2 regions of the Mesorhizobium sp. B3-2-1 genome follow, and region 1 is predicted to be linked to the other one. Evidence: predicted binding sites of a transcription regulator. Region 1 holds the regulator's gene; the other holds the start of a gene.
What was found. Region 1 encodes LexA, which represses DNA repair genes until DNA is damaged. Its sites were predicted from a motif close to TGTTCNNNNTGTGTTCNG; they were not measured.

Region 1 (15,492 bases):
CGCGAAGCTTGCCGGCACGGTGCCGTTGCGGACCGCGCTGTCATCGGAATTGACGACCGGAATACCGGCCTGGCGGGCGGCCGCGGAGACAGCGGCGATCGCCGGCTGGATCAGGTTCGAAGCCGGGCCGTAGATCACGTCGGCCTTGCCGGCAAGCGAAGCGATGCGCTGCTGGATGTCATTGACGTTGTCGATGCCGACTTCCACGACCTCGAAGCCGGCGGCGGGTGCCGCCGCCTTGATCTTTTCGACCAAGGCAACGTCGTTGGCCTCGCCCGGATTGTAAGGCACGCCAAAGCGCTTGGCGTTCGGCAGCAGCTTCTTGGTGAAGGCCATTACCGCGGCGACGTCCTGCAGGTCGCTGGCGCCGGTCATGCCTTCGTCTCCGGAGTCCCATGACGGTACCAGCTTGGCCGCCACCGGATCCGTGACCGCGGCAAAGACGATCGGAATGCCGGAGCCCGCGAGCGCCTTCTTGGCGATCTGCGAGACCGGCGTGGTGATGGTGTAGATCAGCTTGGGCTGCTCCGCTTGCAGCTTGGCGATCATCTGCGGCACCAGCGATGCATCGAAATTCGTATGGCTCTCCGTATAGACGACGTCCTTGCCCTCGACGAAGCCATTATCCGTCAGCGCCTTCTTGAAGCCGGCTATAGCGGCGTTGAGCTGGGGGTGCTCGCCGAAATTGGCAATGCCGATGCGTATCTGATCGGCAGCGGCAGTACCCGCGCTCACCATCAATGCGCCGGCCAGGAACAAACCCGACAACCAAGCGGATTTCGACTTCAACATCATTTCCTCCCAGATTTGATCAGCGCCGCTTGGAGCGCGGCTACTGCGGCGATCATGGTCAGTCCGCCGGCCCGTGTCAAATATTATATATAATTCTTGCCATGCTCCGACATCATATATAATTTTTCTCTGCCAGACGACGGATGGACCGCGATGCAGGATCAAACCAGCTCCACAAAGACGGAGGCAGCCTATCAGCTGTTGCGGCGCGATATCCTGACCACGCGCCTCATGCCCGGCGCCCCGCTCAAGCTGAGTGCGCTGCGCGGTACCTACGGCGTCGGCTGGACGCCGTTGCGAGAAGCCTTGTCGCGGCTCGAGGCCGAACGCCTAGTCACCGCCATCAGCAATCGCGGCTTTACCGTGGCTCCGGTGTCGCGGGCCGAACTGGAGGATCTGGCGCGCGCCAGGATGGTGGTCGAGATCCCCCTGTTCCTCGAAGCGATGGAGAAAGGCGGCAAGGAGTGGGAGGATGCTGTCGTCACCGCCCACTACCGGCTCTCCCGCTGCAAGACCGCGGTCGACGATCCCTCGGATGCGGCCGTCGACAAATGGGACGAGAACCACGAGGCTTTCCATGCGGCGCTACTGAGCGCCGCCACATGCGACTGGCTGCTGCGTTTCCGCTCGACAATCTCGGATCAGCTGCGCCGGCACCATCGCTTTCTTGGTCTGGCGCCGACATTGCGGGCCGCGGCTGGCCTCAAGGATGGCTATGAAGCGGCGATGAAGGCACTGCGCGAAGCGATTGCGATCGAACACCATACCGCGATCATGGAAGCGGCACTCGATCGTGACGTCGAGCGGGCCAAGGCGCTGATGACGGCGCATATCGGCTACACCCTGCGTGTCTACGTCCACAGCGAAGACAGCGGCGCAACCGAATACGCTGCCCGCGCCGGCAGCTCGAAAGCGAGTTCGGGATGACTTCAGCGCTCCTGCGACGCCTGTTCGCACGCACTTGATCGGGGCCGGCCGGACGCCTGGATCCATCGCTGCCCGAAGCTACGATCGTTGGCGTTTTGATTTCGTTTCGTTCCGCGAATGATGGATCCACAATTTTTACGATCCACCCCCGGAAAAGCCCTCCAAAAGACTGATGCCAAGCCTCGGCGGAGGATGGGCCACAGCCCATTAACCAAAACGATTTCAATGTGCTTGCCGACGGCGGAAAAGGTCGATTGCCGTCCGCTGTCGCGGGCAAAAAACTTCAGATGCCTTAACAAATTCATTAAACTTTAAACGGTTGCGGAACACAACTGGAACAGATAGTGTTTGTTCTGGGTTTGTTTTTCGATTCTGGTTCAGACCTTTCGTTCAATGCCTTGGGGGCCGCCATGCTGACACGCAAGCAACATGAACTGCTGATGTTCATCCACGAACGGCTCAAGGAAAGCGGGATACCGCCCTCCTTCGACGAGATGAAGGAAGCGCTCGATCTTGCCTCCAAGTCGGGGATCCATCGCCTGATCACGGCGCTGGAGGAACGCGGCTTCATTCGCCGGCTGCCCAACCGGGCGCGCGCGCTGGAAGTGCTGCGGCTGCCGGACTCGATCGCGCCGGGCCTCAATGCGGCGAAGAAGTTCTCGCCAAGCGTCATCCAGGGCAGCCTTGGCCAAGGCGGTCTCGGCCGCCAGATCAGGCCGGCGGCGGCGCCTTCTCGCCTGCCGGCGGCCGGTAACGACGACGATGCGGTTTCAGCCGTGTCCATTCCGGTCATGGGCCGTATCGCCGCCGGTGTGCCGATCGATGCCATCCAGCATCAGACGCATTCGATTTCGGTGCCGCCGGACATGATCATGGGCGGCGAGCACTATGCGCTGGAGGTCAAGGGCGACTCGATGATCGAGGCCGGTATCTTCGACGGCGACACGGTCATCATCCGCAATGCCGATACGGCAAGTCCGGGCGAAATCATCGTGGCGCTGGTCGATGAGGAGGAAGCAACGCTGAAGCGGTTTCGCCGCAAGGGCGCTTCGATCGCGCTCGAAGCCGCCAATCCAGCCTACGAAACACGCATCTTCGGGCCAGACAGGGTCAAGGTGCAGGGCAAGCTGGTCGGGCTGATAAGACGCTACTGAACCGGTTTGCCATCGGGTTTGTCAGGCTTTTTATAGGGCGGCAGCCCCCTCGCCTCGCGTGAGAATTTTCGCTGCTCGTGCCAGGGCCGGTATGGTCCGTCGACGGCGAATTCGATCGCAGCCGGGCTCGTGGCCGACTGGGGATCGAAGAAGACGGCGGCACTCCCCTTGCGGGCGAGTTGCCGTTTCGTGACGACGAGAACCAGCGGATTGTGGCAGGCGTCATAGGCGGTAGCGTCATTGACGACGATCAGGTCGGCGAAGGCGCAGGCCTTCCAGGTGTTCTTGCGATCCTCGACATAGGCGATGATTGCGCCGGATGGGTGCCTGGCAAGACACAGGCCTTCGCGGCAATAGAACGGCGATCCCTGCGGCAGGTCGGTGGGACTAGCGATGTCGAATTGCCCGTCCGTCTTGTCGAACATTTCCGGTTTGACGATTGATTCTGAGACCAGGGCGCGTTTCCAGTTTTCGGCTGCGAATTCGTTCGGACGTTCCCGGTTGACGGCCAGTTCGCCATTGCCGATCGGCAATGCGACCAGCCGCGCATCTTCCGAGATCAGCACATCGGGCGTGCGCGTGTGCGACACGGTCAACAGGCCGGCAAGCGCGAATGGCAGCGCGGCAAGCCGCAGCCAGGTCGTCGCCATCGTCGCGATGACCAGCGCGACGGTGACCAGCAGCACGGATTGCTGCGAGATCAGCCCGACCCCATCGATCGGAGAGCGCTCCGATATCCACGCCGATACGGCGATCATCGCCGTCAGGCCCTTGCCCATGAGGTAGAGAGCCGGCCAATCCAACCCGAACGGCATCAGCAACGCGCTGGCGACAGCCAGGAACATCACAACCGATACGATCGGCATGACGGCCAGATTGGCGAACAGGCTGAGCGGCGACACCCGCTGGAAATGCCAGATGGCAAACAGCGCCGTTGCGCTGCCGGCGATGATGGATGTCACGGCCAATCCACCTGTCGCCAAGAGGAACTTTCGCGTCAGGAACCCGGGCAGGGATCGCTTTGGCGGCGGTGGCCTCGTCTTTCCCGCATGGTGGTCGGCCCAGCCGGCATAGGCGCCTACCAAGGCCGCTGTCGCAGCGAACGACATCTGGAAGCTCGGGCCGACGACCTCGTGCGGGGAAACCAGGATGACGGCGATCGCCGAGATCGCCAGGTTGCGCATGGTCAGTGCCGCGCGATCGAACAAGACGGCGGCCAGCATCACCGCCAGCATGATGAAGCTGCGCTCGGCGGCGACGACGACGCCGGAAATGACGAGATAGGCGGCGATAGAGAAAAGTGCGGCGGCGGCCGCGTATTTCTTCACCGGCCGGCGCGCGGAAAAGCCTGGAAACAGCGCGAAGACGCCGCGTAACAGACCCATGATGGTGCCGGCCACCAGCGCCATATGCAGTCCCGAAATGGAGATGATGTGATAGATGCCGGTACGCCGCATCGCTTCGTTGATTTCATTGGGAATGCCGGCGCGCACGCCAACGATCAGCGCCGCCGCGATCTCGCCTTCGGCGCCGCCAATGCTGCCCCTGATATGGTCGGCGATGGCTTCGCGGGCATCTTCGATGCCAGAAAAAAGGCGTGCCGGCAGCGGCATCTCACCGTCGTCGGCGGAGACAACGGTTGGATTGCCGAGAAAGAAGCCGCTGCCGCCGATGCCGGCGAAATAGCTCTCGAAGGAGAAGTCGTAGCTGTCCGGCCGCACCGGACCGGTCGGCGGCAGCAGTTTGGCATAACCTGTGACAAGCGAGCCGGCGGTCATTTCCGGCGGTATCTTGCGTGCCGAAAGCCGGACCCTTTCCGGCGCATAGCGCAGTTTCGGGCGGGCCGTCGAAATCACGTCCATGGTCAGCCGGATGCGGCCGGTCTCCATTTCTTCGATCGAGACCACGCGGCCGGTCAGCTGCGTCGATATCTCCGAGCCCAGCATCCGGGTTCCGGCTCGCCATGTTTCGACCTTCGCCGCGAGCAGGCCAAGCACACACAACAGCACTGCCATGAAACACAGATGGGTTTTCGGCCAAGAGCGGGAGACGAATGCACAGATCGCCGCCAGCATCACGGCAGCGACGGGCCTTGCAAAATCGGGCTCGGACGCCAGCGAAAAGTAGCCGATCGCCCCAACGGCCAGGCAGACCGGCACCAGCAGGAAGGCGATGCCCCGGTCGAGTTCCAGCTCCGCCGCCTTGGCCACGCCGTGACGCAGGCGAGGCAAGGCAATCAGGCCGATTTGCCGGCGCACGCGCACAATCCCGCGCGCGGCGGGAGACGGAGTTGGCGCCGGGCTGTCCGCCTGCGGCGGCTGGATTGCGGGCGCAGCCACGAGCGGCGATGGCAGTGGGATCGCCGGAGGCGTTGTAAACAGGGACCGCTCGCTGACGCCGACAATGGCGCCCTCGCCCCGATCCGAGCCCCGGCCTCGTCCAGTCATCGGGTCTGCCCCTTGCGCCCTCGACACCCTATGCTACATGAACGCGCGACGCGCGAAAGTCCGCGCACTCCGCACCCAGCTTCAGACGTTTTCCGAGAGTTTCATGCCCGACAAGGTCATCACCCGTTTTGCCCCCTCGCCGACCGGCTATCTGCACATCGGCGGCGCACGCACGGCGCTGTTCAACTGGCTCTATGCCAAGCACACCGGCGGCACGATGCTGTTGCGTATCGAGGACACCGATCGCGAGCGCTCGACCGAGGCGGCCACATCAGCCATTCTGGACGGACTGACCTGGCTCGGCCTGTCATGGGACGGTGAAGCGGTCTCCCAATTCGAGCGCGCGCCGCGCCACCGGGAGGTCGCCGAGGAACTGGTGCGGCTGGGCAAGGCCTATTACAGCTACGAGACTTCAGCCGAGCTCGAGGCGATGCGCGAGGCGGCCCGCGCCAAGGGCCTGCCGCCTCGCTATAACGGCCACTGGCGTGACCGCGTCCCGTCGGAGGCGCCCGCCGGCGTCAAGGGCGCCATCCGCATCAAGGCACCGACCGAGGGCGAGACGGTGGTGCAGGACCGGGTCCAGGGCGAGGTGCGCTTCCCCAACAAGGATCTCGACGATTTCATCATCCTGCGCTCGGACGGCAACCCGACCTACATGCATGCCGTCGTCGTCGACGATCACGACATGGGCGTCACCCACATCATCCGTGGCGACGATCACCTGACCAACGCCGCGCGCCAGACCGTGATCTACAACGCCATGGGCTGGGACGTGCCTTCGATGTCGCATATCCCGCTCATCCATGGCGCCGACGGCGCCAAGCTGTCGAAGCGCCATGGCGCGCTGGGCGTCGAGGCCTACCGTGCCATGGGCTATCTGCCGGAGGCGCTGCTCAATTACCTGGCGCGGCTCGGCTGGAGCCATGGCGATGACGAGATCATGTCGATCAAGGACATGATCTCCTGGTTCGATATCGGCGACGTCAACAAGGGCGCGGCGCGCTTTGACTTCGCCAAGCTCGAGGCGCTGAACGGCGTCCATATGCGCCGCATGGCCGATATCGAATTGTTCGACATCTTCATCGCCACCTTGCCTTATCTGGAGAGTGGCCCGGCGATGGCGGCGCGCCTCGACGAGAAGAACAAGGCGCAGTTGCTGGCAGCGCTCCCAGGCCTGAAGGAGCGCGCCAAGACGCTGGTCGAGCTCGTCGACGGCGCCGGCTTTCTGTTTGCCACGCGGCCACTGCCGATCGACGACAAGGCGGCTCTCCTGCTCAATGACGATGCCCGCAAGATCCTGCGTGGCGCTCACGAAGCTTTGAATGCGCTGTCCGGCGACTGGACAGCGGCCACGGCCGAGGCCGCGATCCGCGACTATGCGCTGGCCGGCGGCTACAAGCTTGGCGCCGTGGCCCAGCCGTTGCGGGCCGCTTTGACCGGTAAAAGCACCTCGCCAGGCGTCTTCGACGTGCTGGCCGTGCTGGGGCGCGAGGAAAGCCTCGCGCGCATAGCGGATCAAATCGATTAGGAGAAAACTGGCCCAAGAAGAAACTGGCCCAAGAAGATTGGCATTGAAAGGCGCGTTTCGCAGTGCAACATTAGGCCCTGGCCCAATCTGGCACGCACCTCCTAAAATGCGGTGGCGACTACGCGCATTGCGGTGATTTCGACGTGTCGCTCTGCGGAATTTGCCTTTGCCGGCATGAGGAAACAAGAAGGAGTTTGCAATGACCGAAGCTGCGAAAAAACTGGATATGGGCGGCCAGGAGGCCACGGCAACGCTGGAATTCGCCGGCAAGACCCACGAATTCAAGGTGCGAAGCGGCTCGGTCGGACCTGACGTCATCGACATCGCCTCGCTCTACAGCACCACCGGCGCCTTCACCTATGACCCCGGCTTCACCTCGACGGCAAGCTGCGAGTCGGAGATCACCTTCATCGACGGTGATGCCGGCATCCTCCTGCATCGCGGCTACCCGATCGACCAGTTGGCCGAACACGGCGACTTCCTCGAGGTCTGCTATCTCCTACTCTACGGCGAACTGCCCACCAAGGCGCAAAAGGACGATTTCGACTATCGCGTGACGCGCCACACCATGGTGCATGAGCAAATGTCGCGCTTCTTCACCGGCTTCCGCCGCGACGCGCACCCGATGGCGGTGATGTGCGGCGTGGTCGGCGCGCTATCGGCCTTCTATCACGACTCGACCGACATCTCCGACCCGTACCAGCGCATGGTTGCCTCCATGCGCCTGATCGCCAAAATGCCGACGATCGCGGCCATGGCCTACAAGTACCACATCGGCCAGCCTTTCATTTACCCGAAGAACGAGCTGAATTTTGCCGCCAACTTCCTGCATATGTGCTTTGCCGTGCCCTGCGAGGAATACAAGATCAACCCGGTGCTGGCGCGCGCCATGGAGCGCATCTTCATCCTGCATGCCGATCATGAGCAGAACGCTTCGACCTCCACCGTTCGTCTCGCCGGCTCCTCGGGCGCCAACCCCTTCGCCTGCATTGCCGCCGGCATCGCTTGCCTGTGGGGCCCGGCCCATGGCGGCGCCAATGAAGCGGCGCTCAACATGCTGGGCGAGATCGGCCATGTCGATCACATCCCGGAATTCATCGCCCGTGCCAAGGACAAGAACGATCCGTTCCGCCTGATGGGCTTTGGCCACCGCGTCTACAAGAACTATGATCCACGCGCCAAGATCATGCAGAAGACGGCGCATGAGGTCCTAGGCGAACTCGGCATCAAGGACGATCCGCTGCTCGACATCGCGATGGAACTGGAAAAGATCGCGCTGACCGATCCCTATTTCATCGAGAAGAAACTCTATCCCAACGTCGACTTCTACTCCGGCATCACACTGAAGGCGCTGGGTTTCCCCACCACCATGTTCACCGTGCTGTTCGCGGTCGCCCGCACGGTCGGCTGGATCGCGCAATGGAAGGAAATGATCGAGGATCCGCGCCAGAAGATCGGCCGCCCGCGCCAGCTCTACACCGGCGCGCCGGAGCGCGACTACGTGCCGATCGCCAAGCGCTGAGACAAGTTAGTGGTGAGTAGTGAGTAGTGAGATTGGAGGATGTGCTAACTCACTACTCACCACTCACTACTGCCTACTCTACTCTACTCACTCTCTTCACGCACCCCATCACCACCTGCGCCGCGATCTCACCAGACGGCTTGTCCGTTGCCATGCGCCGTGAGATCGCGGCAAACCCATCTTTCTGCCAGGTGCGCATGCCACTGTCGGCCAACAGCGCTTCCAGCTGGCGCGCCAGATTGTTCGGTTTGACATACTCGTTGTAAAATTCCGGGATCAACGCGCGATCCGAGATCAGGTTGGGCAGCAGGGCCGACCAGACGGAAACGAGATACGGCGCGACGACACGCGCGACCGGGTCGAGCCGGTAGCAGGAGATCATCGGCACCCCGGACAATGCCAGTTCCAGGGACACCGTGCCGGACGCGATCAACGCGGCGTCGGCCTTGCCGAAGGCCTGCCATTTGCGCTCGGGCTCGAGGATGATCTCGGGTTTCTCGTCCCAGCGCGTGACTGCGGACCGCACGGTATCCGCGACATGCGGCACCGTCGGCAGCATCAGGCGGAGCCGATGCCCGCGAGCCCGCAACATCGACACGGTCTCGCCGAACGGCTCGAGCAGCCGCCTCACCTCGCCGCGCCGCGAGCCGGGCAGGACAAGCAGCGTCTTCACGCGGTCTGGTGATAGATCACGCGGCTGGCCTTGAGCCTTTGCCGCCGAGAGCACGCCCGGATCGTGCGTCAGGCGATGCCCGACATAGGTGCCGGGCGGACCACCTAGCCGATCGAGCTCCTTCACCTCGAATGGCAGGATGCACAGGATGTGGTCGACATAGGGCTTCATCGCCACCGCCCTGCCCGGCCGCCATGCCCAGACGCTCGGGCAGACATAGTGGACGATCGGGATCGACGGGTTGGCCGCGCGCACCTTCTTGGCGACGCGCAGCGAAAAATCGGGGCTGTCGATGGTGACGAGGCAGTCGGGCTTGGCGTCCGCAACGATCCCCGCCAGCTGGCCGATCCGCCGGACCAGGCGCGGCAGGTCACGCAGGACGGCACTGAACCCCATCAGCGCGACCTCGCCGGCGTCGAACGGCGAAACCAGCCCGAGCGCCTGCAGATGGCGGCCGCCGAGCCCGACGAGTTGCACCTCGCGACCTGTTGTCTGGCGGAGCGACCGGACGATGTCGGCGCCAAGCAGGTCGCCCGACTCCTCGCCCGCCACGATCGCGATCTTCAGCGCCCTGTCAGCCATGTTCGGACTCCGCTGCGGCCAGGCCGACGATGAACAGCCCAAGGTCATTGGCACACGAGAGAGTTGCGGGGCCTTCGAGGATCAGGGAGCGTCCCGCCTCAACGGCAATGCCGGCAAGCCCCGCGGCATGCGCTGCCTCAACCGTCTGTGGCCCCATGGAAGGAAGATCCGCGCGCAACTCCTGGCCAGGCTTGGCGCATTTGACCAGAACGCCGCGCGTCTTGCCGGCGATACGGCCGTGGCCGCGCAGCAACCTGGCGCGGTCCAGCAATCCGGCCGTGCCCTCGATGCCTTCAAGCGCAATGGTCCGGCCGCCGATCGCGATCGCCGCCTGGCCGATATCCAGCGCCCCGATGGCCTTTGCCGCGGCGAAACCCGCCTCGATGTCGCGCCAGTCCGATTTCTGAGGCGCGGCCCTGGTCAACACCCCTTCGGCGGCGACAAGGCTCGGCACGATCTCGTGGGCGCCCACGACCTTTATGCCCCGAGCCTCTAGCCCGCGCGCCACCACCTTGAGCAGCCCATCGTCGCCACGCGCCAACGCCATGACAACGAGGGGTACCACGGCGAGCAGGCTGAGGCTTGGACGCAGATGTGTCAGTCTGGGCCTGCGCTTTATCTCGCCGGCAAGCACCAGATGGGTAATCCGGTTGTGCTTGAGCAGCGGAACGAGCGACCCTATCGCCTCCAGGGCAAGGGTCTCATGCTCGTACTGGCGCAACTCCGCCAGGCGGTCGGCCTCGCCGTCCATGAGCACGATGAAGGGCGGATGACCCTGTTCGGCCAAACCGGCAGCGACTTCGACCGGAAGGCTGCCACCGCCGGCGATGATGCCGACCCTGGCATCAGGCGGGAGACCAAGACCAGCCGCGGCTGTCTCAGCCTTCGTCATCGGTATCGTCGCCATCGCCGCCCTTGAGCGATGGCACCGCATAGTGCCGCTTGCCGCGACTGCTGATGAAGTCGATGATCTTCATCGCTGTCGGCGACGAGGCGAACTCCGCTTTGGCCAATTCGATGTTCTCGCCGACTGTGCGGGAGCGGTCGAAGATCGTCTTGTAGGCCTTGCGCAGCAGATAGATCTCCGAACGCGGCAGACCGGCGCGCTTGAGGCCGATGATGTTCAAGCCGCGCAAGCTGGCGCGGTTACCGACCGCGATGGCATAGGGAATGACATCGCCGACAAAAGCCGAGCACCCGCCAAGAAAGGCGTTGTCGCCTACACGCACGAATTGATGGACTGCGCTGAGGCCGCCGATATAGACATTGTTGCCGATCTCGCAGTGGCCGCCCAATGTCGCTCCATTGGCGAAGGTAGCGTTGTTGCCGACGACGCAGTCATGGGCGATATGGGCGTAGGCCAGAAAATTGCCATTGTCGCCCACCGTCGTTTCGCCGCGGCTGGTGTCGGTGCCGACATGCATGGTCACGCCTTCGCGGATGGTGCAGTTGGCGCCGATGACGAGTGTGGTGCGGCCGCCCTTGTGCTTGGTATTCTGCGGCGGTCCGCCCAGGATCGCCATCGGATAGGCCTTGGTCGACGCTCCGATAGTGGTCGCGCCCATCACCGAGACATGGCTGACCAGTTCGACACCGTCACCGATCACAGCGTCGCCGCTGACATGGCAGAACGGCCCAATGCGCACACCCTGGCCGATTTGGGCGCCTTCTTCCACGATGGAGGAAGGATGGATTGACGTCTTGATTTTCATAAGCACTCGATCGTCAGTCGCCGGTGACCATCATGGCTGAAATCTCGGCCTCGGCCGCCTTGGTACCTTCGACCAGGGCTTCGCAGGCGAATTTGAGCAGGTTGCCGCGCTTCTTGATTTTCTTGACATGGATCTTCAACTGGTCGCCGGGAACGACCGGTTTGCGGAATTTGGCGTTGTCGATGGTCAGGAAATAGACCAGCGACGGTTTCGACGCTCCGAGGCTTCGGATGCAGATGGCGCCGGCCGTCTGCGCCATGGCCTCGACGATCAGTACGCCCGGCATCACCGGCTGCTCCGGGAAATGCCCCTGAAAATGCGGCTCGTTTATGGTCACGTTCTTGATGCCGATGGCGGATTCGTCACCATCGATGTCGACGATGCGGTCGATCATGAGGAAGGGATAACGGTGCGGCAGGAGCTTCATCAGCCCCAGTATGTCGACCGCTTCCAGCGTTGTCGCCGCCACCATGTCAGCCATTGTCCTTGCCCTGCTTGCGTGCCCTGGCCATCGTGCGCAACATGGCTATCTCTCGCATGGCTTCCGCCATCGGCTGTGCCGGATAGCCACCCCATATCTCGCCGGCGGGAACATTGCTCATAAATCCACTTCTGGCGGCAAGCTTGGCACCTGAACCAATCGTCAGATGATCCGCAAGCCCGACGCCGCCGCCCATGGTGACATTGTCACCCACCACGACGGAACCGGAAATACCTGAAAGCCCGGCTACTATGCAATTGCGGCCGATGCGGACGTTATGGGCGATCTGCACGAGATTGTCGATCTTGGTGCCTTGCCCGATGATCGTATCGGACATGGCGCCGCGATCGACTGTGGAATTGGAGCCGATCTCGACATCGTCCTGGATGATGACACGTCCGATCTGTGGAACACGCTCCGGTCCCTTGGCGCCGCCGACAAAGCCGAATCCGTCCTGGCCGATCCTGGCGCCACCATGGATGATGACCCGATTGCCGATCAGCGCGTACTGGATACTGGCGCCCGGGCCGACATAGCCGTCACGGCCGATCTGGCAGGACTGTCCGATGACGGCGTTTGGCGCAATGACGGTGCCGCCGCCGATCGAGACGCCTGGGCCGATGACAGCGCCGGCCTCGATGACAGCGCCGGCTTCGACATGCGCGGTCGGGTCGATATGGGCATGCGGCGAAACGCCGGTCTCACCGGTCATTGGCCCCGGCGTGGCGGCTGTCGGGAACAAGAGGCGCCCAACCAGCGCGAAAGCCTGTTGCGGCCGTGGATGGATCAGGACAGCGATGCCGGCAGGCGCCTTGTTTGCGAAGTCCGCCGGACACAGGACCGCCGCCGCCCGCAGCGACGGCATCAGCGCTGAATTGCGTTTGCCGTCGACGAAGACGAGCGCGTTGGCGCCACCTTCATGAGCTGGCGCCAGCGCTTCGATCGAAACGTCGGATTGGCCGGAATCGACAAGCACCGAGCCGGTCAGATTCGCGACTTCGGCCGCCGTATACCGGCGTGATGGCGCGAAGAACACCGGATCGGTCATTCCAGAAGCTATATCCAGCTAGGTCGGAACATTTCTCCCGGATCCAAAACCCGGGAGCATCGTTGGCCGCCGATCAGAAGCGGGTCGATATGCCGAAGTTGAATTCCTGCACGTCGTCTTTGGCTTCCTTCTTGACCGGGATCGCATAGTCGATACGGATCGGCCCGAACGGCGAGGCCCACATCAGGCCGAGACCGACCGAGGCGCGCACTTTCATGCCGGTAGAATCTTGATCGACCAGGCCAGTGGCAAGCTTGCTGCCATAGAGCGTCGCCGCATCGGCGAACACCGCACCACGCAAACCGAAGCTCTCCGGAACAACCGGCAACGGAAACTGGGCTTCCGCCGACGCGTTGAAGTAGGTCGTGCCGCCGAGATGGTCACCGCTTGTACCGGAAGCGACCGGGCCGATACCACCGTAGGCAAAGCCGCGGATCATGCGGTCGGTGCTCTGGAAGTGATCGAATACGCGCAAATCGCCGTTGCCATACCCCTCGACATGACCGGCGCCACCCGAAATCAATCCCACCAGATCAAGCTGTTCCGACAGCGTCTGATAGATGCTGCCGCGTCCTGTGACCTTCACGAACTTGGCATCGCCACCAAGGCCAGCAACTTCCACCGTCGTGTTGGCGTAAATACCTTCATGCGGGTTCTTCATATCGTCGATGGTGTTGTAGACCAACCCCAGACTGACCGACGACTTGACCCACGGACTTTGGTTTTCTATGGCATCCAGAATGGCTGCCGAAATGTTGCAGGTACCTTGCGGTACCGCGTCAGTGGGATTGCAACCTTTGTCGACCTTATACTTCTCCTGCGAGATATTATACGCCAACTGGGTCGTGATGCTGTTGGTGATCGGCAGTCCGAACCGGATCGTCGCGCCCGTGGTGTCGCTGTCGTAGTTGTTGTTGTACTGCCTCGTCGACTTGTAGATGTCGAAACCGGCGGCGATGCGCCGCCCGAGGAAATAGGGTTCGGTGAAGGACAGGCTGTAATCGCGCGAGTTCTTGCCGCCGCCGGCGGACACCTTGATGAACTGGCCGCGACCGAGGAAGTTGCGCTCGGTGATCGACCCTTCGACGGACGGTCCGGCCGTATCGCCACCGGTCGAATAGCCGGCGCCAACCGAGAATTCACCCGTCGACTTCTCGACCACGTCAACCACCAGCACGACCTGATCAGGGGCCGAGCCAGGCACCGTCGAAATGTCGACTTTGTCAAAGTAATTGAGGTCTTCCAGACGCTTCTTCGCGCGCTGGATGAGCACCTGGTTGAACGCGTCGCCTTCGCTGACATCGAATTCGCGGCGAATGACATAGTCACGCGTCCGATCGTTGCCGCGGATCTCGATGCGCTCGACATAGGCCTTGGTGCCCTGGTCGACCGTGTAGACCACCGAAATCGTATGGTTCTCGAAGTTGCGGTCGCCACGCGGCGTCACCTGCGCGAACGCGTAGCCGGAACCGGCCACCTTCTCGGTCAGGGCAATGATGGAGTCTTCGACATTCTTGGCATTGTAGACATCGCCCTTGCGGGTTTCGACCACCGATTCCAGAGACTTGGAGTCCACTTCCGGGATCGTGCTTTCGACGCTGATGTCGCCGAAAGTATAGCGCTCGCCTTCCTGGACGGTGATGGTGACCGTGTATTTGTTGGTCGCATTGTCGAGCTCGCCGACAGCGGACACGACCTGGAAATCGGCGTAGCCGTGATTGAAGTAGAAGCGGCGCAGCAGTTCCTGGTCGGCGCGCAGCTTGTCTTCATCATAAACGTCGTCGCGCAGGATGAACGAGACCCAGGATGAGCGCTTGGTGTTGATCACGTCCGACAGGCGGCGGCTCGAATAGGCGCTGTTGCCGACGAAATTGATTGCCGCGATCTGCGTGCGATCGCCTTCGGTGATGTGGAACACCACATTCACGCGGTTGTCGCCAAGCTCCATGATCTGTGCGGTCACGCCGGCATCGTCACGGCCGATGCGCCTGTAAGCGGCCTTGACCGCCTCGACGTCCGAATCGAGCGTAGCCTGAGAGAACGTGCCGCGCGGCTTCAGCTGAACTGCCGCCTGAAGCGCGTTGTCCTTGAGCTTCTTGTTGCCCTGGAACAGCACCTGGTTGACGACCTTGTATTCCGAAACCTTGACCACCAGGGTCGAGCCGACCTGGTTGATCTGGACATCCGAGAACAGTCCGGTGCCGAACAGCGCCTTGACCGCGCTATCGACATCGGAGCTGGAGAAGGCCTTGCCGGGCTTGATGGTGATGTAGTTGCGGATGGTATCGGCGTCGACACGCTGGTTGCCGCTCACCTCCACCCTGCTTACGACAGCGGCTTCGGCCGCCGATGTGGCAACGAACTGCACTGCGAACGCACCGGGTACGACCAGAGCGGCGGACAGTGCCGCCGCTGACGCGGCGTTTAGAAACTTGGATGCTGCCTTCATCGGGCTTAATAACCTTTTCTCGTAGTCCCCACGGCGAGAAAACCGGACGTGCGGTCATTTCCCCTACCGTATTAACCGGATTTTCCCTACACGCAAGGCTTCTGGTTAATTTGTATTTACTTAACCCTGTTGCGTGGCTTTCGCGTCACTCATATCCCCGTGCATGGTAAACGGCGT
Region 2 (15,492 bases), on a different contig from region 1:
TGATCCTGGGTGTCGTCGTCGGCTATTTCGTTTTCGGCGACGTGACCTCGTCCGGCACGCTGGTCGGTGGTGCGATCGTGGTGGCAGCCGGCATCTTCATCATCTGGCGCGAACGGCAACTCGGTCTGGAACGCACGAGGACCCGAAAGGCGGCCCTGCCGCAGGGTTGATCAGGACCGTTCCGACCGCTCCTTTGCCAGGCGTACCAGCGCCGCCCGTGTCTGCTCATCGCCCGGGAAAAAGGATTCGATCGCCAGTTCCGACAGCGTGACATCCAGCGGCGTGCCGAACACGGTAATGGTGCTGATGAACGATAGCACCTGATCGCCATGGGCAAGCCTGAGCGGGTGGACGACGGCATTCGGCTCGACCGGCGCCGGCCGGCCGCTCTTCAGGCCGGAGGGGTAGCCGCGAAGCTCTTGCTCCAATGCGACCAGCACCGGGTCGCCGGCGGCATCGTTCTGATGCTTCAGCCGTTCGAGCAGGTGAGTGCGCCATTCCTGGAGGTTGACGATACGCGGCGCGACACCACCCGGGTGCAGGCTGAGCCGCAGCACGTTGACGGGTGGCTGGAGCAATGAGGGCTCGGAAATATCGGCCAGGAATGGCCCGATTGCCGCGTTGGCCTTAACCAGGTTCCAATGCCGGTCCACCGCCAATGCCGGAAACGGCTCATGCCCCTTGAGCACGATCTCGACCGCCGCCATCGCCGGTGCCAGCGTCGTATCGGTGAGCGACCGTTCGCCGAAGCTCGGCGCAAAGCCCGCGGCCAGCAGCAATTGATTGCGTTGCCGCAGTGGGATCGCAAGCTGCTCGGCCAGATGCAGCACCATGTCGCGCGAAGGCGCGGCGCGACCGCTTTCGACGAAGGAGAGATGCCGCTGCGAAATTTCCGCTTCCATGGCGAGATCGAGCTGGCTCATGCGGCGGCGCGTACGCCATTCGCGGATGAGACTGCCGGCGGAGGTTTGAGGCGTTGTCATGGGAGAATGGTTAGGCTGCGGGCCAAAGCATTTCAATTACCTGCGAAGTCATCGCTAGGAGAGCGCCCGCAGCTTCGCCTTCACCTCGAGAAAATCCCGCCATGCCAGCTTCTTGTGTGCGGGCGTCCGCAAGAGATAGGCCGGGTGCAATGTCGGCATGGCAGGAATGGCAATGCCGGACGCCGTGGTGTGGATGCGCCAGTTGCCGCGCAGCCGCAGGATACCTTCCGAGGTGTTGAGCAAGGTCTTGGCCGACGGACCGCCGAGATTGATCAGCACCTTGGGATTGACCAGCTCGATCTGACGCTCGATGAACGGCCGGCAGATCTCGGTCTCGTGCGGCGTCGGCGTGCGGTTGCCGGGCGGCCGCCAGGGAATGACATTGGCTATGTAGACCGAGCCTCGGTCGAGCCCGATCGCAGCCAGCATGCGGTCGAGCAGGCGGCCCGAGCGGCCAACGAAGGGCAGGCCTTCAATGTCCTCGTCACGGCCGGGGGCTTCACCGACCAGCATGACAGCGGCTTGTGGGTTGCCGTCGGCGAATACGAGGTTCTTGGCGGTGGCCTTGAGATTGCAGCCCTCGAAAGCGGCCATGTGCTGGCGCAGCTCGTCGAGGGACACTGCCGCGGTGGCCAACTGGCGCGCCAGCGCCGCCTGCGCTTCGTCGGGCACGGCCGAGGTCGACGGGCGCGGGGCCGGAGCATCCGGCACTGCGCGCCCATCGAGGCGCGGCGGAGCCAAGGGCGGTTCCGGTGCGCTGCTTTCGCGTGGCGTCGCCGTCGGCATGCGCTCCGCCGGCTTCGGCGCGGCCTCCGCGAACCGGTTGACCGGCGCATCCTCCAAAGCCTCGTCAACACCCGCGCTGGCATAGAAGGCGAGCAGATCGGCGAGATCGACCGGATTGTTGGGAGAGGCGGCAGTCATGGCCGCACCATCGTCCGGGCGGCATCGATTTGCAACCTCGGAAGGCGTGGCGATAGCCAATCCCAAGGCGACGTCGCGGCCTAGCCGGTGGGTATGCGTGGATCTTGCACGAGATAGAAGGTCCATCGCGGCGTGTAGTCGGTCATCAGGAACTCGAAGCTGGCGGTCCTCATAGGATCGACCTTGCCGTTCTTGAACAGCAGCCGGTCATAGGGTTCGAACTCGCGATCGAAATCGGCGAAATTGCTCGACCAGATATTGTCGGGCGTCTTGTTGCGCTGGTCGAACGAAAGCCCGTCTCCGAACACGCTCGGCTGGTCCAGTATTTCCTGCAGCTCGAACTGGAATTCGATCCAGGCCTGGCCGCTGTTGTTGAGCACGTCAAGGCGCATATACATGATACCGTTGGCGAACTCACCCGCCTTGCCGAATGTCTGGATCGGCTTTGTGGTGCGGATGGTCAGCGTCACGGGTGTCGCCGAATTCAGCTCTTCGGTGATGACCAGCGGATCGTCCTTGGTTCCGATGCCGGAGGCTCCGGTGATGCGGAAACCGCCAAGCTCGTCGGAGAACGAGTACGCGCCTGTCGCCCAGACCTTCACTTCATCCGCGACGGCATGACCCGGCGCCAAAGCCAGAAGGGCCAAAGTAATCGCCCGGCAGGCCCGGCCGGGCGTTGATGGAAAGCGCGTCGAAGAGAAGCCGCCTGGCCCGGGAATGCGCATGGCGGGAAGTATGGCCGATAAGCAAGCCGTCGAACAATAGAAAACGCAAGCTTGGGCGTGCCACGCCGCACGGAAACGGCTTGGGTGCCGCGGAATGCGCGACTTTTTGGCCAAATCCGCATTGTCACGTATGCGCCGGTTTCCTGTCGCCAATTGATGCGCTATGCAGCGCGGGAGCCAGCAAGATACGCCAACTGCGGCAAGCCAGTGCGGAGGGGTTGATGAGCGATATCGAACGCGAGAGCATGGAATTCGACGTGGTCATCGTCGGTGCCGGTCCGGCCGGCCTTGCCGCGGCCATCCGCCTCAAGCAGGTCAATCCCGAGCTTTCCGTCGTCGTGCTGGAAAAGGGCGGCGAGGTCGGCGCCCATATCCTGTCGGGTGCCGTCGTCGATCCGATCGGCATCGACCGGCTGCTGCCCGGCTGGCGCGAGGAGGATGGTCATCCCTTCAAGACGCCGGTCACGGCGGACCATTTCCTGGTGCTCGGCCCCGCCGGCTCGTTCCGCCTGCCCAACATCTTGATGCCGCCGCTGATGAACAACCACGGCAACTACATCGTCTCGCTGGGTAACGTCTGCCGCTGGCTGGCCGGCAAGGCCGAGGCGCTTGGCGTCGAGATCTATCCAGGCTTTGCCGCGACCGGCCTGCTCTACAACGAGGCGGGCGCCGTCACCGGCGTCGTCACCGGCGACATGGGCGTCGAGAAGGACGGCACGCACGGTCCGGGCTTCGCACCGGGCATGGCGCTGATGGGCAAGTATGTGCTCATCGGCGAGGGCGCGCGCGGTTCGCTCGCCAAGCAGCTGATCGCCAAATACAAACTCTCCGATGGCCGCGAGCCGGGCAAATACGGCATCGGCCTCAAGGAACTCTGGCAGGTCACGCCGGAGAACCATCGGCCGGGTCTGGTGCAGCATTCCTTCGGCTGGCCGCTCGACATGAAGACCGGCGGCGGATCTTTCCTCTACCACCTCGAGGACAATCAGGTGGCGGTCGGTTTCGTCGTCCACCTCAACTACAAGAACCCGTATCTATCGCCTTTCGAGGAGTTCCAGCGTTTCAAGACGCATCCCGCGATCAAGGGTACCTTCGAAGGCGCCAAGCGGTTGGGCTATGGCGCGCGCGCCATCACCGAAGGCGGCTGGCAGTCGGTGCCCAAACTGTCCTTCCCCGGCGGCGCGCTGATGGGCTGCGCGGCGGGCTTCGTCAACGTGCCGCGCATCAAGGGCTCCCACAATGCGGTGCTGTCGGGGATGCTGGCGGCCGATCATGTTGCCGAGGCGATTGGCGCCGGCCGTGCCAATGACGAGCTTTCCGCCTACGAGGAAGCCTGGCGGGCGACCGACATCGGCAAGGACCTGAAGAAGGTGCGCAACGTCAAGCCGCTCTGGTCGCGCTTCGGCACCATCATCGGCGTCGGCCTCGGCGGCCTCGATATGTGGCTGAACACGCTGTTCGGCGTCTCGCCCTTCGGCACGCTGAAGCATGGCAAGGCCGATTATGCCACGCTCGAGCCTGCCGCCCAGCACAAGAAGATCGCCTATCCGAAGCCGGATGGCGTGCTCACCTTCGACCGGCTCTCCTCGGTGTTCCTGTCCAACACCAATCACGAGGAAAACGAGCCGGTGCACCTGATCGTCGGCGACATGGCTCTGCAGCAACGCTCCGAGCACGATGTCTTCGCCGGACCTTCCACGCGCTATTGCCCGGCGGGCGTCTATGAGTGGGTGGACAAGGATGGCAACGCCGCCGCCGATCCGCAAGCCAAGGACGTGCGCTTCGTCATCAACGCGCAGAATTGCGTCCACTGCAAGACCTGCGATATCAAGGACCCGAACCAGAACATCGACTGGGTGCCGCCGCAAGGCGGTGAAGGACCGGTCTACCAAGGTATGTGAGCCGAGCGCCGGCAGGCCGTCTCGACCCGGCGGAAGAAATACCGGCCATGCGAGCGGCAGCGGATCTGTTTCTCGCCGTTGCGAAACGGGCGGCTTCGCTCAAGCCCGTTGAAGCGCAGCGCCGAGTGTGGTCTGCTTGGCCACTGACAAAGGGGAGGCGGACATGCGCCTGACCAGCCTGACGATGCTCACTGCGGCCTGTGTGCTGTCCTGTGTGTCAGCCGCATCGGCGGGCACAAGGCTCGTCGTTCACGTGCGTAGCTATGATGTTGCCGGAAGGACCGGGGCCGACCTTATCGAGGCCATGGATCGGCAGGGACCCAAGCACGGCTATATGACGCGCGCTATCGCCGAAACCGGCTACACCGTACATTGGGATCTCGACATCAGCCGCCAGGATGGGGCCTGTCATTTGCGACAGGCCAACGGCACACTCGACCTGACCTACACCTTCCCGCGGCTCTCGCCGACAAGCCAAGGTCTGCGCAAGCGCTGGGACCGTTTCATGGCCGGCGTCCGCAAGCACGAGCACACCCATGGCCGGATTGCGAAAGGCATGATGCGGGCCACCGAGACTGCGCTTGCCGGCCTGGAGCGTCCGGACAACTGGTTCTGCACGGGCACACACCTCGAGGCGAGGCGGCGCATCAACACCATCTATGCCGAATACGAAGCCAAGCAGAATGCTTTCGACGCGCGCGAGCATCGTGGCGGCGGCCATGTCGAGCACCTTGTCGACGCGCTGACCAAGCCTTGACTGGTGCGCACTGCGAGCGTTGGCTCCGTTTCGGATCAGCCGCGCGGCCTGTTTGGAACGTCGCGTGCCGCGAGCGCGCTCTCATGCTCGTCATGGGGTTGCTTGTCGCTCGTGCGGACGGAGAACTCGACCAGCACCGGCAGATGATCCGAGCCGGTATCCTCCAGCCGCGTCGAAGACAGGATGGTCAGCCCGCCCTTGCTGAACACCTGGTCGATCGGCAGCCCCGCATAGCGGCGCAGGAAGTCGGGCAATGTCCGGTGGATCCAGGTCGGGCCGGCTGAAGGCATGAGTTTCAGTCCGCCGAGAGCCGCTACCCGCCGCACCGCCGCACTCCATGGCACGGCGTTGCAATCCCCGGCCATGATCGCGGTCTCGCCGAGCGCCGCCAGTGGCTGCGCCAGTTCGCCGATCTGCCAGTATTGCTCCTTCGGCCAGGGCCAGCTCAAATGGATCGCGGCGACATCGACATCGCTCCCGCCTAAGTCGATGGTGGCGGTCGCCATGGCGCCGCGCGGCTCGCAACGCGGCGCGGTATTGGCGGCAAACGGCCGGCGCGACAGCAGCGCCACGCCGAACATGCCGTTCGGGTAGGGGCAGAGGATCCGATAGGGGTAGGCGCTGGCGATGTAGCCAAGCTCGGTCGACCACATCGCCGACACTTCGTCGAGCGTGATCACGTCCGGATTGGTGCGGCCGATCAGCGAGAGCACTTTCTTCGGCGTTGGGTTGTTGAAGCGCAGGTTCATCTGCAGCAGGCTGTAGACGATCTGGTCGGCGGGCTTGGCAACCGCCGGCTGCGGCCACGGCCTGGGCAACGCGCTTGCCGTCGTGGCCAGGCAGCCGATGGCGAAGAGCAGTGCCGCGGCCGCCTGCAGCCGGTAGGAACTCGCAAGCAGGGGCAGCGCCAAAAGCGCCATCAGCACGCTGAGGTGAATGCGGAAATGCGAGAAGGAATCGAAAGCGGGGTGCAGCGCGCCGAAGAACCCGGCCAACAAAGCCGCCGACAATGCCGTCATCGCCAGGAATGCCAGCCCAGCCGTCATGTTCAAGCGAGCGCCTGTTGTCATTGAGGTCGTGTCTGCGAGGTCGTGTCCGCTGAATGCCACCTGTCGATCCGTTCGATTTGCTTATCGGCCAAATTGCGGCCTGAGCAAGACGACGAATTGCCTCGCCGAGGCTTCGCGCGACGCCTACTGGAATGCTGTCTCCGAAAAGCTCCGGAGCTTGCGTGAATGCAGCCGCTCCATCGGCATCTCGGCCAGCTTCTCCATCGCCCTGATGCCGATGGTCAGGTGCTGCGCCACCTGGCGTTTGTAGAACTCGGTCGCCATCCCAGGCAATTTCAGTTCGCCATGCAGCGGCTTGTCGGAAACGCACAGCAGCGTGCCGTAGGGGACGCGAAAGCGGAAGCCATTGGCCGCGATCGTCGCCGATTCCATATCGAGCGCGATCGCGCGCGATTGCGACAGGCGCTGCACCGGTCCGCGCTGGTCGCGCAGTTCCCAGTTGCGGTTGTCGATAGTGGCGACGGTGCCGGTGCGCATGATGCGCTTCAAATCATAGCCCGACAGGCCGGTGACCTCGGCGACCGCTTCCTGCAGCGCAACCTGGATCTCGGCCAGCGGCGGAATCGGCACCCAGACCGGCAGATCGTCGTCCAGCACGTGGTCCTCGCGCACATAGGCATGCGCCAGCACATAGTCACCCAGCGCCTGGGTGTTGCGCAGGCCGGCGCAGTGACCAAGCATCACCCAGGCATGCGGCCGAAGCACCGCGATATGGTCGGTGATGGTCTTGGCGTTGGAAGGGCCCACGCCGATATTGACCATGGTGATGCCGCCATGGTTCGGCTTCTTCAGATGATAGGCCGGCATCTGCGGCAGGCGCTGTGGCGCTACGCCCTCGCTGGGCGCGCGCTGCCCGGCCCGGGTGATAACGTTGCCAGGTTCGACAAATTCCGCGTAGCCGTCACCACCTTTTTCCATCAGGTCGCGGGCGCGGGCGACGAACTCGTCGATGTAGAACTGATAGTTGGTGAACAACACGAAGTTCTGGAAATGCTGCGGGCTGGTTGCGGTGTAATGCGTCATGCGGTGCAGTGAATAATCGATGCGCTGCGCCGTGAACGGCGCCAGCGGCCGGGGCTCGCCGAAGGCGGCCTCGAACGTACCGTTGGCGATCTGGTCGTCGGTGCCGTCGAGGTCCGGCACGTCGAACAGGTCGCGGATCGGCCGCTCGATACGTTCGGCAGCGGCGCCGTCGACATAGGTGCCTTCCAGGAAAGCAAAATGCAGCGGGATCGGCGTGGTCGATTCAGAGACCGTCACCGACACCCCGTGATTGCGCATGATCAGCCGAAGTTGCTCGGTGAGATAGGCTTCGAACAGGATCGGCTGGGTGACCGTGGTAGCGAAATGACCTGGTGTCGGCATGTGGCCATAGGCCTGGCGCGAGTCGACCTGGGTGAACGAACTCGTGGTGACGCCGATCTGAGGATAGAAGGCCCGGTAACGTTTGCTGCTGTCGCCGCCCGCGGCAAGTGCCGCAAAGGAGTCGCGCAGGAACTTGGTGTTGCGGTCGTAGAGCACCTCGAGCGCGGCAACGGCCTTTTTGGCGTTGTCGAAGCTTTGCCGGCCAAAAGGCTCGGGCATGACAACCGATTCGATGGCTTGGGGGTAGATTCGCTTTTCCATGGCTCAATATAGAGACTTGGACGGGCGGTTGGGAGGGGGCTCGCCGCCGAAGGCGCTCAAAGCGCCATTTTTTCTTATCCGCGCTGCAGGCTGACCAGCAGCACGAACCCGACGCCGGACTTTCTGAGCGCCGGCGCCTCGATCGTCGAGCCGGCATCGGCGCGCATCATCGGCACTGCCAGGACCGGAGCGGCCAGGAGCATCAGGATAAGCGCCGCCCGCGGCAGCAGCCGGAGGATCCTGGAGAGATTGGCGGCGATGCGGTTCATGATGTCTGTGCTTTTCTTTTCGAGGTTCTCTGTTTCAGTGGCGAAGGTTGGTCGGGCAGGCGAGGCGGCACATTCTGGTGGCTTCGTCCCACGAGCGGGGGGAACGGCCCGCTTCGGCGACGAGGATGGCGAAGAACATTCCAAACAGGCTCATCAGCAGGCAGACGATGGTGAAGCGGCGAGCAAGCATTGGGTCCGTGTCTCCTTCAACACGCCGGAGAATGCGCTGACGCCTCTGAACCGGCCCTGATGCCAGCGTTCATCTGCGGTTCAAATTGATTGACGGGATATTGGCTGGCTTGCCGGCTACCCGAATGCCGATCGAGCGCCACTGCCTGCGCCTCGATAAAACGAAAACGGGGCCCGCCAGGCCCCGTTTTGAGATCACAAGGGGATTGACGATCAGAGCTTGTGCCAGATCTGGCTCTTGCAGATCAGTCCGCCGAGCACGCAACCGCTCATCTTGAGCGAGGCACCCGATAATGTCGCCTTGCCGGAATAGGTCTTGTCGTTTGCCGGATCGGTGATGTTGCCGGTATATTTGTTATCGCCGGCTGCCGTGAGCGAGCCGATGGTCTTGCCGGCATATTTACCGGACTTGAGCGTGATGGAAAATGAACCGCCGCCTGAAATGGCCGCGGTGTCGCCCGCCTGCGTTTTCCAGTTGCCCTCGATCGGATCGGCCCATGCTGCGCCGCCCAGCATCAAAGTGGCCGCTAGGGCCAGGCTCACTTTTCGAAACATGTCTTCCTCCCTTTGGATGGCCGGCCGGATGCTCCGCCTCGCCGGTCTGCCGCTTACGCAAACGTAAGCTAATCCAGCTTCCGTCAAAACAAAAGCGGTGCCGCAACGGAAGACTTCGGCATTTTGAAAGCGCCTGAATTCGCCTTGTCGGCGCGGAAATGAAAACGATCGGCGCGTCGCGTTTGTTTCCCGTGGTTAGCGGAGTATTGATTGCGGCCCCGAAAACTTTCGTCAAATTTGACGAAAACCAGCCGAATTGCTGGCTTCGTATCCTTAACGAATTTCCGCGTTTACCTCTTGTTTTAGCTTTGTTTTCCTCAAATTAAGCACGCCATTTAACGACGGATTCAAGCCTGCGCGGCATTCTCGAAAGCATCGAAAGAGCGGCCCGGACAAGACAAACGGAGGCAGCTCTCGGGAGCCAGACAGGGGACTAAAATGGCACGTTTTGAAATGCTTGAAGCAGGCTTCGGCGCCATGGGGGCAACTGCCCAGGCCGACATTCTTTTCGAATTGGGCATGATGTATGCGACCGGTCGCGATTGCGAGACCGACGTCGTTGCCGCCCACAAATGGTTCAACATCGCCGCCATCAAGGGTTCGGCCCGCGCCGCGGAGTTGCGCTCGGAACTCTCGGCGGCCATGTCGAAGGTCGAGATCGCCAAGGCCCTGCGCGAAGCTCGCGAATGGATGACCATGCACTGAGTTCCGTCAGGCGGGGACGCTCCGGCCAAGGCCGCTAAAAGACGGTCGGGCCAACAGGGATAAGGCTGCGCAGACAGCCAGGCCACAGGCCAACAATGAAAAGAATGCGGCAGGCCGGCAGGTCCAAGCCGCGCGACGGACCATGATCCCGAAGTGGATCGGGGCTTCGGCAAGATCATGGCCAACAGGAAGACAGGGAAGGTGGGTTGGGTTCACAGCGCGGGGGCGCCGGGGAAACAGCCTGACAGGCAAAAAAGCCACGACCAGCCGAAACAAGGCTGGCGTGGCTTTTTTGCGTGGATGAGGCCGCGCAGGCCCAATCGAGCGGCGTCAATGCGCCTAGACAGGCCCGATGAAGGATGAAATTGTCCCGCCTCTCTGGAAGAAGCGCAGCCGGGGCGGCCGCGCGTGAGTGGAGGAGTTCCATTGTCATGAAAAAACTGAGGATTTTGAGCGCGGCCATTTTCGGCCTGATGATGAGCGCGCCGGTCGCATTCGCCGACGACATCACCGTCTCGGTGGTCGGCCCGATGACCGGACAGCTCGCGACCATCGGCGATCAGTTCAAGCAAGGCGCACAGGCCGCAGCCGATGCCATCAACGCCGCGGGCGGCGTCAACGGCTCGATGATCAAGCTCGACATCGAGGACGACCAGTGCGATCCCAAGCAGGCCGTGTCGGTCGCCAACCGCATCGTTGCCAACGGCGTCAAGTTCATCGATGGCCATGCCTGCTCGGGTTCGAGCATCCCGGCCTCGGCGGTCTATGCCGAAGCCGGTGCGCTGATGATGAGCCCGGCTTCCTCGAACCCGGTGCTGACCGATGCGGCGGCCAAGAACGGCTGGTCGACGATCATGCGTCTTTATACGCGTGACGACGCGCAGGGCGCCTTCATCGGTCCGTGGATCGCCAAGAAGTACGCCGGCAAGAATGTCGTGATCCTGCACGACAAGAGCGCCTACGGTCAGGGCGTGGCGGACGCCGTCAGGGCGACCATGAACGCTGGCGGCCTCAAGGAAGTCTACTATGATGCCATCAACCCCGGCGAGAAGGACTATTCGGCGCTTGTCACCAAGCTGAAGGACCTCAAGGCCGATGTCGTCTATTTCGGTGGCTACCATCCTGAGGCCGGCCTGATCCTGCGTCAGGCGGCGGAGCAGAACCTGAAGTTCCAGCTGATCATGCCGGATTCGATCGCCTCGCCGGAATTCTGGCAGGTTGCCGGCCCGGCCGGCGAGGGCACCATGTTCGTGTTCCCGTCGGATCCGCAGGCAAAGCCGGAAGCCAAGGCCGCCGTCGAGAAGATCAAGGCCGGCGGCTTCGTGCCGGAAGGCTTCACGCTGTTCTCCTACGCCGTGGTCCAGGCTTTCGCCGAAGGAATCAAGCGTGCCGGCAGCGACGATCCGGCCAAGGTTGCCGAAGCGTTGAAGAACGGCACGCCGATCAGCACCGTTGTCGGCGACGTCACCTTCGACGAGAAGGGCGACCTCAAGAATGCCAGCTACGACATCAATCAGTGGCACAACGGCAAATACGCACCGATCGCGCAGTAACCGCTCTGGCGATCAGATAATCTAAGGAAATGGCCGGGTTCGTCCCGGCCATTTCTGTTTGCGGCTCGCGATGCGCTCCTTCTATCGGCCGGTGGCGGTGGTCGATGCGCCCTGTTCCTCGACGAACCGCACCAGCACCGTGCCGTCGTTGACCTGTGACCCTTCCCCGGCGATCTCGGCAATCACCCCATCATGCGGGGCGGCGATGGTGTGCTCCATCTTCATCGCCTCGAGGATCAACAGAATTTGCCCTTTGATCACAGCGTCGCCTTTCGCCACGCGCACAAGCTTGACGAGGCCCGGCATCGGCGCGCGCAGGCTGCCGGAGGCGGCAGCCGCTTCATCGCTCCTCGCCAGGGAATCCGGCACGGTGAAAGTATAGCCGACAGCGCCTTCGAACACCGTGATGTGGCCAGGCCAGCGGGCAAGGCGGGGAACGGCGCGAAGGTCATGCGAATTGATGCTGTCGTAAGGCGCATCGAGCGCCACCTGAAAGCGTCCGTCCGGCCGCATTGAAACCTTTGCCTGAATTGCCTCGTCGCCGAACTTCAGCCGCATGCGCCGCACCAGGGCCTGAAAATGCGCATAGCCGGCAAGCGACGACCACGGATCGTCCGACCACGGCAATGCTCCGGCACCCGAGGCCGCCAGGGCGGCGGCCGAGATGATTTCGCCGGTCGGCGGGGCTATCGCCGTCAGCGCTTCCTGGTGTCTCCCGATCAGGCCGGTGTCGACGTCGCCTGCCGCCAAATCCGGATCGGCCGCAAGGGCGGCAAGAAAAGCGGTATTGACGGTGGAGCCGGCAATCTCGGTTTGCGCGAGCGCTGTGCGGAGCGCTTCCAGCGCCGCCTGTCTGTCCCCGGCATGGACGACCAGCTTCGCGATCATGGGGTCGTAATAGGGCGAGACTGCATCGCCGGCCCGCACGCCGGTCTCGATGCGCATCGCAGCGCCTTCGGGGGCAACACCCGGAAATTTCAGGTGGTGCAGCGTGCCCGTTGCCGGCAGAAATCCCTTGGCCGCGTCCTCGGCATAGATGCGCGCTTCGATAGCATGGCCGGCAAGCGCGATCTCGCTTTGTGACTTCGGCAGTTTTTCCCCGCTGGCGACCCGCAATTGCCACTCGACCAGATCGGTGCCGGTGACCATCTCTGTAACCGGATGCTCGACCTGCAGGCGGGTGTTCATTTCCATGAACCAGAAGCGGTCGGACTTGAGGCCTTGCGAGGCGTCGACGATGAACTCGATGGTGCCGGCGCCGGAATAGTTGATTGCCTTGGCGGCCTTTACCGCCGCCTCCGTCATTGCCTTGCGCAAAGCCGGCGTCATGCCGGGGGCGGGGGCCTCCTCGATCACCTTCTGGTGGCGGCGTTGCGCCGAGCAGTCGCGTTCGTAGAGATGCACGGCATTGCCGAAATTATCGCCGAACACCTGCACCTCGATATGCCGTGGCTTGTCGACATATTTCTCGACCAGCACGCGGTCGTCGCCGAAGGCGGCCTTGGCCTCGCGCCGGGCGCTGGACAGCGCTTCGGAAAAATCATCGGGATGCTCGACCCGGCGCATGCCCTTGCCGCCGCCGCCGGCACGCGCCTTGATCAGCACGGGATAGCCGATCTCGCGGGCCTTTGAGGCAAGCAGCACGATCTCCTGCGCCTCGCCATGATAGCCTGGAACCACCGGAACGCCGGCCTTCTCCATCAACCGCTTGGCGGCGTCCTTCAGCCCCATGGCGCGGATCGAGGCCGCCGAGGGGCCGATGAAAATGAGGCCCGCCGCCGCTACCTGGTCGACGAAATCGGGGTTCTCCGACAGGAATCCGTAACCGGGATGAATGGCTTGCGCGCCCGTTCCCAGCGCCGCCGCGACAATCCTGTCGCCGCGCAGATAGCTCTCGCCGACAGGCGAGGGACCGATATGGACCGCCTCGTCGGCCATCTCGGCATGCAGGGATCTCGCATCGGCATCCGAATAGACGGCGACGGTGTGCACGCCAAGCTTGCGGGCGGTGCGGATGACGCGGCAAGCGATCTCGCCCCGATTGGCGATCAGGATTTTCGTGAACATGGAGCCTCCCGGATTTGCGTCGGGCGGCGCCGTTCCGGCAGGCGCCCGCTTATTTGGACGCGGCGATCTCGCAGGCGCCGCCGTTTGTCACCTTGTAGTGAGCGCGCGTGCCCAGACAGGATTTCATGGCCAGTTCCTCCGCCATCTTTTGCGACGGCGCGTTCAGCCGCGCGCCGCAGAGGATGTAGAGAGAAACCACCCTGGAGTACGGCGTGGTGGCATAGGCGGAATGGCCGGTGGCCGCGACATAGGCCTTGTAGGCCTTTGTGCACGGCGACTTCGGATCGCCATTCAAAGACGGCGGGAAACGCTTGTCTCCCTCGCTTCCCGCCAGTGATCCGGCCACGCCGAAACCGGACGAAGTGATCATTAACAACCCGGCCAGTATCGCCGTGGCTGTCCGTCCGGAATTCGTGGATCTCATGTTGCTCCCCCCCCTCGGAAAAAAATCTCGTCTGGTTGCCTACTTCGACGCCGAGATAGCGCAGCCGCCGCTCGCGGTCTTGACCTTCCACCGCGTCAAGCCGGCCTGGCAGCTGCGCAGCGCCATATCTTCCGCCGCCTTCTGCGACGGCGCATTGAGCTTCGTCCCGCAGATGATGTAGAGGTCGACAACGCGCGAATAAAAAGTCGTGGCGTAGGCCGAATGGCCGCTCGCCGCGATATAAGCCTTGTAGGCAACGTTGCATTCGCTCTTCGGATCCGAGCCCATGGTTGGCGGAAAATGCACGTCTCCCTTGCTCCCCGCCAGTGATCCCGCCGTCGCGGCGCCGACTGTCGTCACGACAAGCAGGCCGGCCAGCATCGATGCGGCTGCCCGTTTGATGATCATGGATTTCATTCTGCTCCCCCCAGGAAAAAAGTGTTTGAGGCCGATGGCCTATTTTGACGCGGCGAGGCCGCAGGCACCGGCTGTGGAGACCTTCCATTGTTTGCGGGCCGCCTGGCAGGACTGCATTGCCTTGGACTCGGCCGCCTGTTGTGACGGCGCGTTGAGAGAGATGCCGCAGATCGTGAACTCGGTCGCCCAGTTGAATGGCGTCATTGCATAGGCGGAATGGCCGCGTGCCGCGACGTATTCGCGGTAATGCTTGCCGCAGCCGCCGGTGGAACCTGGTGCCAAATAGACCGGGAAACGAATGTGGCCTTTGCTGCCTGCAAGCGATTCGGCCATGCTCATGCCGGTCGCCGAGAACATTAGTATTCCTGCAAGTATCGACGCAGCCGACTTGCGACAATATTTCGGAACCATTTTCACCCCACGCCAATTGCCCAACCCGGTGTGAGCAATAGCGAATATTCGGTGCCGCCGCCAGTTCGCCGGTGGAAATTTTCATTTGGCTATGGTGATGAATCGATTGGTCCATACAGTTCAGCTTCCCCAGAGTAGCAATGGCTCTTCGGTATAGTTCTGAAGTCGGGTCATCGAAGCAGCAGAAAGTAACGGTTTCCGGCGATGTGTTCCGTGCGAGGAAGCTGTCGACCGTGCGGACCGCGATCGCAGTCGCTTCAGCCTTCGGATACCGGTAGACACCAGTCGAGATTGCTGGAAAGGCAATTGTCCGGCAGTCATTGGCAAAAGCGATTTCGAGCGAGCGCCGGTAGCAGGAGGCGAGCAGTTCTGCCTCGCCCTTGCCGCCGCCCTGCCAAACCGGCCCGACCGTATGGATGATATGGCGGGCCGGCAGCCGGTAACCCTTGGTCAGCTTTGCATCGCCGGTCTTGCAGCCATTGAGCATGCGACATTCGAATTCGAGCTCCGGCCCGGCGGCGCGGTGAATGGCTCCGTCGACCCCGCCGCCACCGAGCAGCGAGGAGTTGGCTGCGTTGACGATGGCATCGACAGCCAGCTTGGTGATGTCGCCGGTGTGAACGCTGATCCGGTCGCCCGTGGCGCTCATCATCACATCCTGAACACACCGAAGCGTGTCTCCTCGATCTCGGCGTTGAGCGCGGCCGACAGGCTGAGCGCCAGCACCTCGCGTGTCCTGGCCGGATCGATGATGCCGTCGTCCCAGAGCCTTGCCGAGGAATAGAGCGGATGACCCTCATGCTCGTATTTCATCAGGATCGGCTTCTTGAATTTCGCCTCCTCCTCGGCGCTCCATTCCCCGCCCTTGCGCTCGATGCCCTCGCGCTTGACCATGGCAAGCACGGTTGCCGCCTGC

Region 2: a site for LexA is predicted at 9,298-9,315, ahead of FJW08_RS08865 (sel1 repeat family protein). Genes of this name have one in related genera too.

The regions. Positions count from the first base shown of each region.
Region 1 is NZ_VFTI01000002.1:31,348-46,839, forward strand. It holds gene FJW08_RS01965 (ABC transporter substrate-binding protein) at 1-792, opposite strand, end outside; gene FJW08_RS01970 (GntR family transcriptional regulator) at 946-1,719, shown strand; gene lexA (transcriptional repressor LexA) at 2,130-2,873, shown strand; gene FJW08_RS01980 (ComEC/Rec2 family competence protein) at 2,867-5,320, opposite strand; gene gltX (glutamate--tRNA ligase) at 5,424-6,848, shown strand; gene gltA (citrate synthase) at 7,048-8,370, shown strand; gene lpxB (lipid-A-disaccharide synthase) at 8,444-9,625, opposite strand; gene FJW08_RS02000 (LpxI family protein) at 9,618-10,517, opposite strand; gene lpxA (acyl-ACP--UDP-N-acetylglucosamine O-acyltransferase) at 10,504-11,337, opposite strand; gene fabZ (3-hydroxyacyl-ACP dehydratase FabZ) at 11,351-11,818, opposite strand; gene lpxD (UDP-3-O-(3-hydroxymyristoyl)glucosamine N-acyltransferase) at 11,811-12,866, opposite strand; gene bamA (outer membrane protein assembly factor BamA) at 12,940-15,315, opposite strand.
Region 2 is NZ_VFTI01000006.1:177,492-192,983, forward strand. It holds gene FJW08_RS08815 (DMT family transporter) at 1-170, shown strand, start outside; gene FJW08_RS08820 (helix-turn-helix transcriptional regulator) at 171-983, opposite strand; gene FJW08_RS08825 (uracil-DNA glycosylase family protein) at 1,038-1,907, opposite strand; gene FJW08_RS08830 (hypothetical protein) at 1,988-2,632, opposite strand; gene FJW08_RS08835 (electron transfer flavoprotein-ubiquinone oxidoreductase) at 2,854-4,533, shown strand; gene FJW08_RS08840 (DUF922 domain-containing protein) at 4,697-5,290, shown strand; gene FJW08_RS08845 (endonuclease/exonuclease/phosphatase family protein) at 5,326-6,336, opposite strand; gene FJW08_RS08850 (AMP nucleosidase) at 6,484-7,944, opposite strand; gene FJW08_RS08855 (hypothetical protein) at 8,061-8,255, opposite strand; gene FJW08_RS32365 (hypothetical protein) at 8,290-8,445, opposite strand; gene FJW08_RS08860 (DUF2147 domain-containing protein) at 8,658-8,999, opposite strand; gene FJW08_RS08865 (sel1 repeat family protein) at 9,438-9,704, shown strand; gene FJW08_RS08870 (branched-chain amino acid ABC transporter substrate-binding protein) at 10,136-11,257, shown strand; gene FJW08_RS08875 (acetyl/propionyl/methylcrotonyl-CoA carboxylase subunit alpha) at 11,339-13,324, opposite strand; gene FJW08_RS08880 (hypothetical protein) at 13,374-13,748, opposite strand; gene FJW08_RS08885 (hypothetical protein) at 13,788-14,165, opposite strand; gene FJW08_RS08890 (hypothetical protein) at 14,205-14,504, opposite strand; partial or broken gene FJW08_RS08895 (O-acetyl-ADP-ribose deacetylase) at 14,704-15,225, opposite strand; gene FJW08_RS08900 (carboxyl transferase domain-containing protein) at 15,228-15,492, opposite strand, start outside.